Regions from separate parts of the Bacillus sp. PK3-067 genome, predicted to be linked through region 2. Evidence: riboswitches for the same ligand, from Rfam matches in the RefSeq annotation. Region 2 holds a riboswitch; each other region holds the start of a gene.
What was found. Region 2 has a riboswitch for S-adenosylmethionine ahead of M1D73_RS01110 (peptide ABC transporter substrate-binding protein). Riboswitches for the same ligand answer to the same signal wherever they lie in the genome.
Positions count from the first base shown of each region.

Region 1: another riboswitch for S-adenosylmethionine. It lies ahead of M1D73_RS07090 (YezD family protein); the one in region 2 lies ahead of M1D73_RS01110 (peptide ABC transporter substrate-binding protein).
Region 3: another riboswitch for S-adenosylmethionine. It lies ahead of M1D73_RS27480 (bifunctional O-acetylhomoserine aminocarboxypropyltransferase/cysteine synthase); the one in region 2 lies ahead of M1D73_RS01110 (peptide ABC transporter substrate-binding protein).
Region 4: another riboswitch for S-adenosylmethionine. It lies ahead of M1D73_RS01820 (methionine ABC transporter ATP-binding protein); the one in region 2 lies ahead of M1D73_RS01110 (peptide ABC transporter substrate-binding protein).

Region 1 is NZ_CP096490.1:1,356,473-1,358,677, forward strand. Features, by position in the region: gene lysA (diaminopimelate decarboxylase) at 1-495, shown strand, start outside; SAM riboswitch class I at 611-719, shown strand; gene M1D73_RS07090 (YezD family protein) at 792-935, shown strand; gene M1D73_RS07095 (phosphoadenylyl-sulfate reductase) at 1,023-1,727, shown strand; gene sat (sulfate adenylyltransferase) at 1,767-2,205, shown strand, end outside.
Region 2 is NZ_CP096490.1:192,956-195,160, reverse strand. Features, by position in the region: gene proC (pyrroline-5-carboxylate reductase) at 1-99, shown strand, start outside; gene M1D73_RS01115 (aldo/keto reductase) at 101-934, shown strand; SAM riboswitch class I at 1,087-1,191, shown strand; gene M1D73_RS01110 (peptide ABC transporter substrate-binding protein) at 1,324-2,205, shown strand, end outside.
Region 3 is NZ_CP096490.1:5,331,106-5,333,310, forward strand. Features, by position in the region: gene M1D73_RS27480 (bifunctional O-acetylhomoserine aminocarboxypropyltransferase/cysteine synthase) at 1-911, opposite strand, end outside; SAM riboswitch class I at 1,004-1,108, opposite strand; gene M1D73_RS27485 (chloride channel protein) at 1,430-2,205, shown strand, end outside.
Region 4 is NZ_CP096490.1:333,437-335,641, forward strand. Features, by position in the region: partial or broken gene M1D73_RS01815 (cysteine hydrolase family protein) at 92-657, opposite strand; SAM riboswitch class I at 900-1,006, shown strand; gene M1D73_RS01820 (methionine ABC transporter ATP-binding protein) at 1,130-2,149, shown strand; gene M1D73_RS01825 (methionine ABC transporter permease) at 2,139-2,205, shown strand, end outside.

The DNA of each region.
Region 1 (2,205 bases), 1.2 Mb from region 2:
GAACAATTTACTGTATGTGAATATCCATTGCCAGAAATATGGATTGAGCCAGGCCGTAGCATTGTAGGTGATGCTGGGACAACAATTTATACAGTTGGATCTGTGAAAGATATTCCTGGTATTCGGAAATATGTATCAGTCGATGGTGGAATGACAGATAATTTAAGACCTGCTTTATATAATGCGCGTTATGAAGCGATGTTAGCGAATCGAGCGAATGATGAGAATGAGGAACTCGTTTCGATTGCCGGGAAATGCTGTGAGAGTGGAGACATGTTGATTTGGGATATTCATTTACCGAAAGTCGCTGCTTCTGATTTACTAGCAGTTTCCTGTACAGGAGCATACGGGTACTCGATGGCGAATAATTACAATCGGATTCGAAGACCAGCCGTTGTCTTTGCAAAAGGCGGAACATCGCAAGTAGTTGTGGAACGCGAAACATATGAAAATATTATTGGGAACGATCGTATACGTATTAAAGAGCTTGTCTAAATAGGAAAAGGAGTTGTTCGAATGGGCAATTCCTTTTTTATAAAATAAAATAATTAAAATATATCGGAAAACTAGGATTGAAAAAAATCAGAATTGTGATAAAATACAAATACAAAGCTTATCAAGAGAAGCGGAGGGAACTGGCCCGAAGAAGCTCGGCAACCTGCTTATAGAAAGCAAGGTGCTAAATCCAGCAAAATGGGATCCATTTTGAAAGATAAGGTAAAATATATTACCGAACAGTCTTTTCGAAATGGGAAAGATTTTTTTTATGAATAAAAAGGGGGGCTGTTTGCGTGAGTGTACGGGAACATTTTGATGAAGTATCCGAGAAGATTGAAGCGATGCTTGCTGATATGAAATATGGTTCAATTACAATTGTTGTGCAAGATGGAAAAGTAATTCAGTTAGAGAAAAGTGAAAAAGTACGTTTAAAGTGAAAAGCGCTGACTAGAAAAACTAGAGGCGGTTTTAACCTATTTTTATTAGGTTAAAACCGTCTTTTTGCTTTTACAGGGGGAAAAAACATGTTGACGTATGAAACGTGGGAAGAAAATGTTGTTTCGTTTTCGGAAGAAGATGAAACAAAAGGTGCGTTATCAGTATTAAATTGGGCTTATAAAGAATATAAAGATGAGGTTGTCTACGCATGTAGCTTTGGGGTGGAAGGTATGGTATTGCTGCACATTATAAACCAAGTAAATCCATCTGCTAAAGTTGTATTTTTGGATACAAATGTTCATTTTCAAGAAACGTATGAATTAATTCAAAAAGTGCGGGAACGATTTCCTTCATTGAATATTATAGAAAAACAGCCAGAACTTACACTTGATGAACAGGCGAAGTTGCATGGTGAAAAACTGTGGGAGAGCAATCCGAATCTTTGTTGTAAGATTAGAAAAATTTTACCTTTAGAAAAATCATTAGTCGTGGAAAAAGCATGGATATCGGGCTTAAGAAGGGAACAATCAGAAACACGTAAGCATACAAAGTTTATAAATCAAGATCATCGTTTTCAATCTATTAAAGTTTGTCCACTCATTCATTGGACGTGGAAAGAAGTTTGGCGATATGTATACAAACATAGCTTGCCGTATAACCCGTTGCATGATGTTGGCTATCCAAGTATTGGGTGTGAGAAATGTACGTTACCTGTAGGGGATGGTGGCGATTCAAGAGATGGTAGATGGGCTGGAAAAGTGAAAACTGAATGTGGTCTTCATTACCAATAAGATGAATCTTGAAATAAAGCTAAGAGAGGATATAGAAAAATGAGCATAGTAAACGAATTAGTAAACCGTATAGATGAGACATATGACGTATCACAAATTGAAAAAGAAATTAAATTAGACAATATTGCGTTAAGTGATTTAGAACTATTGGCGACAGGTGGATATAGCCCCCTTACTGGTTTTTTAGGGAAGGAAGATTATGATTCTGTTGTAGAAACGCTTCGTTTAGCAAATGGTAGTGTGTGGAGTATACCAATTACATTACCGGTAACAGAAAAAGTCGCAGAAAGCCTGAAGGCTGGAGAGGAAGTAAAGCTTGTCAACAATGGAAATATATACGGTGTCATTCAAATAGAAGATATTTTTGTACCAGATAAAGAAAAAGAAGCGTTACTTGTATATAAAACAACGGATGAGGCTCATCCAGGAGTGAAAAAATTATATGAACGACCAAACGTTTACGTTGGAGGAACTATTA
Region 2 (2,205 bases):
TCCACAGCTGAGGGTCTCAAAACTTTATACGAATATAATTTTTCAGAGGCAATTCAAAAAGCAGTAGAAGCAACAAACAAAAAAGCTAGGGGGAAATAATATGATTTTAACAAGTTTAAAAGACTATACAACATTACATAACGGTGTAAAAATGCCTTGGTTTGGTTTAGGTGTTTTTAAAGTAGAAGATGGTTCAGAAGTAATTGATTCTGTAAAAGCAGCAATTAAAAATGGCTACCGCAGCATCGATACTGCAGCAATCTATCAAAATGAAGAAGGCGTTGGGCAAGCGATTCGTGAATCCGGTGTTTCACGTGAAGAATTATTTATTACCTCAAAAGTATGGAATAGCGATCAAGGATATGAAACAACGCTTCAAGCATTTGAAACTACATTAGAGAAATTAGGTCTAGAATATTTAGATTTATATTTAGTACATTGGCCTGTAAAAGGGAAATATACTGAATCATGGAAAGCATTAGAAACACTTTATAAAGATGGCCGTGTTCGCGCTATCGGTGTGAGTAATTTCCACATTCACCACTTACAAGACGTATTTGAAATTGCTGAAATTAAGCCAATGGTCAACCAAGTGGAATACCACCCACGTTTAGCACAAGAAGAGTTACATGCATTCTGTAAAGAACATAATATCCAGCTTGAAGCTTGGTCACCATTAATGCAAGGACAACTACTAGATAATCCAACGTTACAAGAAATTGCGACAAAATATAATAAATCAACTGCGCAAATTATTTTACGTTGGGATTTACAAAACGAAGTTGTAACAATTCCTAAATCAATTAAAGAACATCGCATTATTGAAAATGCAAACATCTTCGACTTTGAATTAAGTGCTGATGATATGAAAGCAATTCAAGCTTTAAATGAAGATCGTCGCGTTGGTCCAGATCCAGATAACTTTAACTTCTAGTAGAAAAACCACTGCCATATGCAGTGGTTTTTTCATTTAAGAAAACTGAAAATTTAAACTATATTTCATTTAGTTGACACTTCATTATTCAAGGTGTAAGATTTTGAATTATCAAAGAAACAAAAAAATTAATAAAATTTATTCGTTTACTCATTGTATCAAGAGAGGTGGAGGGACTGGCCCTTTGAAACCTCGGCAACAGGTTCATTTTGAATACTGTGCCACTTCCTGCAAGCTTTATGCTTGAAAGATAGAATGAGGGACTTCGTTTATATACGGGTGCATAACTTGTACGTAAAAATCCCTCTTTCTCAATATGAAAAGAGGGATTTTTTATTTTTCATTTCCCTCATCATCATCCAAACTTAATTATTTAGGAGGAAAATCAAATGAAAAAGAAGTTTGTACCCGGTATTGCATCAGTTGTAGGAGTAAGTATTTTATTAACTGGTTGCGGTAGTTATAAAAACGAAGCAAGCGGAGCAAATGCAAAAGACGAGGCACCTAGTAAACAGGTTTTAAACTTATCTTCACCTACTGAAATACGAACAATGGATACGGCTCGTGCTACAGATACTGATTCTGGTCAAGTAATGAGAAACGTATTTGAAGGTTTGTATAATCTTGGTGAAGGTAACAAACCTGTTCCTGGTGTTGCAAAATCTCATGAAGTAAGTGGCGATAAAACGAAATACACATTCCATTTGCGAGATTCAAAATGGTCAAATGGCACTCCTGTTACAGCTAAAGATTTTGTGTTCGCTTGGCAACGTGCCGTAGATCCAGCAACAGCCTCTGAATATGCATTTTTATTCTTTGATATTAAAAACGCAACAAAAATTAACAACAAAGAACTTCCAGCCGACCAACTTGGTGTAAAAGCAGTTGATGACCATACGTTTGAGGTAGAATTAGAGCGTCCTGTTCCTTATTTTATTAGCTTAACAGCGTTCCCAACATTTCTACCAATTAATGAGGAATTCTTTAAAGTACAAGGTGATAAGTACGCTTTAGAAGATAATACAATTTTGTACAATGGAGCTTTTACACTAAGCGATTGGAAGCACGAACAAAGCTTTAAATTTAAGAAGAACCCTACCTATTGGGATAAAGATACTGTCAAACTAGAAGAAATCAATTTTAATGTCGTAAAAGAAAAATCAACAGAAGTAAATTTATTCGAGTCAAAACAATTAGATCGTATAAAACTAACATCTGACTTCGTCGATAAATATAAAAAGGATGCTAACTTTAAAGAACGTCCAAACGTA
Region 3 (2,205 bases), 290 kb from region 2:
GCAACTGCCAGAGCATTTTCACTATGACGCTCCATTCGTAAATGCAAAGTCTCTAAGCCAATATTGCTAATATATGCATTGAATGGGCTCATACAATTTCCATAATCTCTTAATAGCTGAACACGTGCTTTCACAATATACGCTGCTGCACCAAAGTTTTGAACGTAACTTACACCGTGATAACTTGGATCTGGTTCAACAAGCTCAGGATACTTTCCATTTGTCCAATCAAAGTTTCCACCGTCAATTACAATACCGCCTAAGGAGCTCGCATGCCCATCGATATACTTCGTCGTAGAATGAACAATAATATTTGCCCCATGTTCAAATGCCTGGCATAAATAAGGAGTTGCTAATGTATTATCAACGATAAAAGGTACCTCTAATTCTTTAGCGGCAGCTGAAAATTCTTTAAAATTTAAAACATTCATCGCTGGATTTCCTAACGATTCTGCATAGATAAGTTTCGTCTTGTCATTAGCAAGCGCCGTAATTTCATCTGCCGTTAAATTTGGATTAAAGAACGTAACATCAATGCCAAGCTTACGTAAACTCACCCCAAATAAATTAAACGTTCCCCCGTAAACAGTTGAAGAGCAAAGTAAATGGTCTCCACTACTACAAATATTTAAAACTGCGAGCATAATAGCTGCTTGCCCAGAAGCCGTTGCAACAGCTCCTACACCGCCTTCTAAATCTGATAATTTCTGCTCAAATGCTGCTAGAGTAGGGTTTCCAATACGTGTATAAATATATCCTTCTGCCTCTAAGTTAAATAGAGCTGCTAAATCATCCGAAGTATCGTATTTATACGTTGTGCTTTGATAAAGTGGTAAAACACGTGGTTCACCATTCTTTGGCGTATAGCCACCTTGCACACAAATTGTTCCTTTTCCCCATGATTCTCCCATCTCTCATTCTCCTTTCTTTTATACAAAATAAAAAACTGCCCCTTTCCTGAAAACAAGAAAGGAGCAGTTTGAAAACACGCTCTAAAGGCTCTTTCTTATCTCTCAGGATTACTACCTGCAGGATTTGGCACAATTCCGTTATACGGCTGTTGCCAAGGTTTCATCGGGCCTGTCCCTCCACCTTTTCTTGATAAGACTATGCAATTACCGTTGATTTTATAGCAATAATTTCCTAATGTCAAACAGTTTTTCTGAATGTTCTAAAATAAATGTTAACAGTTTCATATAAAGCAACAAAAGAAATATATTCTAGTCTATTTCAAAAAAGACCTTTAAAAACCTCAAATCAGTCTATAAAATTAAATAAGTAATTTAACCTATAAATTCAAATTCCCCAAAAGTTAGCCTATATGTTGAATAGGCCATCTTCTCAAAAAGATACTATATATATTCAATCCATTTTTCACTAGTATATTTCACTTTTTTCCCTACTAAGATTTACATAACGGAGGTATAACATGACAAATAAAAAAGATATGCATTACATACTTGCTCTATATGGCATTCTTCTAGGATCTATAGTAGGAGCTACAGTCTGGTTATTTTTAGTCACAATAAATATTGGAATCCACTTTATTTGGGGATACTTGCCTGAAGTTCTCTCTTTTCCCTCTTATTACACCCTTTGCGTAACAATAATTGGCGGGGTCCTTGTTGGTCTATCACAAAAACATTTCGGTACATACCCACGCCTTATGCCTGAAGTAATGGCTGAATATAAAAAAACTGGTCGAATCGAATATCGCTTTGTCCATCGGGCTACTTTAACAGCGATTATTGTTTTAATTTTCGGTGCTAGTCTTGGTCCAGAAGCCGCACTAGTTGGAATTATAGGCGGACTGTGCACATGGGTAGGGGATCGCTTTAAATTTGCCTTAAAGGGTATGAATGAGCTAACCGAGATCGGAATTGGCGCTACTTTAAGTGTCATTTTTAACGCACCATTATTCGGTTATTTAGCACCAAATGAAAATGAGGGGGAAGAAATTGCTGCTTTTTCTAAAGGAAAAAAAGCGATTGTATACTTAACTACTACTTTCGCAGGTTTTTCTGTTTATTTACTACTGAGTAAACTTGATAATCGTGGATCCTTTATTGTTGATTTCGGGGAAGGTGCACTTTCTTTTAATGAATGGATTGCATTTCTTCCACTTGCTAGTATCGGCGCTATAGTTGGTTTCTTTTATTTCAAGTTAGAATTCACATTAGAAAAGTTAATTCACCCTTTTAGAGA
Region 4 (2,205 bases), 140 kb from region 2:
TATTTTTTAGTATTCATTTTGAGAATTTCCTGTATAATACAATTTGAAAGAAAATCTATGGTTCGACAAGGAACACTCCTTTCGGTTTTGCTCACTGAAAGGAGTGTTTTTTTATGTAGCTAAAAATTCTTGCGTGCTTATTACATTTGCATATACGCCATTTAAACTAGCTAAAATTGTATTGTGAATGTAAACAGCTGGTATAGTAGCGTTCTTAAAAGACAGGTCTTTTGTAGCACAAGCATCATGTATAACGGTACATTGAAAGCCAAAATCGAATGCAGCCCTTACTGTAGCATCGATACACATATGAGTCATCATCCCACATACAACGACATGTTCAATATTCAAACGTTTTAATTGCTCTAGAAGATTAGTTTCTCGGAAGCTATTTGGATAATGTTTGACTATAACTGTTTCTTCTCTAAGTGGACGTACGCTTTCGTGAATATGTACACCTTCTGTATTAGGTAGGAAAAAAGTAGCGTCATCTTTTATAGCTACGTGTTGGATATGAAAAATAGGTTCGCTGTTTGTTCTAAAGTGTTGTAATAACTGATTAGCATATTCGCTTGCTTCTACTGGATTACGCAATTCCATCTTTCCATTTGGAAAATAATCGTTTTGAATATCGATGAGTAAAAGAGCTGTTTTCATATATTTATCTTCCTCCGAGTTTCATATTCAAATAAATTTATTCAATTCGTAGAGAAGATTCTCCTGTTTAAAAATATGAGGAAGAAGAATTTTAAATAACCTTGAAAGTTACTATTTTCTCATGAATTTTCATCTGAAAATTTTAATAAAGGAATAATTAATATTTTTCTAAAAAATGTATTGACTCTTATTATTCTGAGTTCTATAATGAGAATTAATTAAACGACAATTAAATCGATACATTCTTATCCAGAGAGGTGGAGGGACTGGCCCTACGATACCTCAGCAACGGGTTTTTTTAATACCGTGCTAACTCCAGCAAGCCATATAAAGGCTTGGAAGATGAGAAGATGTGAACGAGTACATATAAGTGCTCTCCTTCTTATCTTTATGGTTGATAAGAAGGAGAGCACTTTTTATTTTACCTCGAAAGCTCTGCTTCAAGTTTTTACAGCATATAGGAGGGGAAAAAATGATTTCTTTTAACAATGTAAGTAAAGTGTATGAATCAGCTGGGCAATCTGTTCATGCGGTGGAGGATGTAACATTATCAGTTGAGAAAGGCGAAATTTTTGGCATTATTGGTTTTAGTGGCGCTGGAAAGAGTACGTTATTACGCTTAGTAAATATGTTAGAGAGACCGACGGCAGGAACGATTTCAATAGATGATAAAGATATTACATCATTATCGACGAAAGAATTACGTAAACTGAGACAAAGAATCGGAATGATTTTCCAAAGTTTTAATTTATTTAATTCAAGAACAGTATTTGGAAATATTGCTTATCCATTAAAGTTAGCGAAAGTACCAAAGAATGAGATAAAAGAAAGAGTAAATGAACTGCTGAAGTTTGTAGGGTTAGAAGATAAAGCAAACTATTACCCAGAGCAGCTATCAGGTGGACAAAAGCAGCGTGTGGGCATTGCTAGAGCACTTGCGACATCGCCAGATATTCTTATATGTGATGAGGCAACATCAGCCTTAGATCCAGAAACAACGACAGAAATTCTAAACTTATTAAAGAAAGTAAATAGAGAATACAATTTAACAATTCTTCTTATTACACATGAAATGCATGTTGTGAAAGAAATTTGTCACCGTGTAGCTGTAATGGAGAAGGGAAAAGTTATTGAAGAAGGAAAACTGTTTGATGTTTTCACGCAACCAAAAACAAAGACGACTCAAAACTTTGTACGTTCTGTCATTAATGATCATTTACCGGAAAGTGTTCTAGCGAAAATTCAAAATGGTGGTCAAATTTATCGTCTAACATTTACTGGTGAGGAGACAGGACAGCCGGTACTATCATATATCGCAAAAAACTATAACGTCGATGTAAATGTACTGTACGGAAATATTATTGAACTTCAAAATGTGCTATTTGGAAATCTTCTTGTAGAGTTGCAAGGGGAGCAGAGGGAAATTCAAAAAGCATTACAACATCTAAGACTGCAAGTGCAGCTGAAGGAGGTAGAAGCTCATGCGAGTTGATTGGAGTATATTTTGGCCGCGCATACTAGATGCGACGGGGGATACCCTCTTAATGG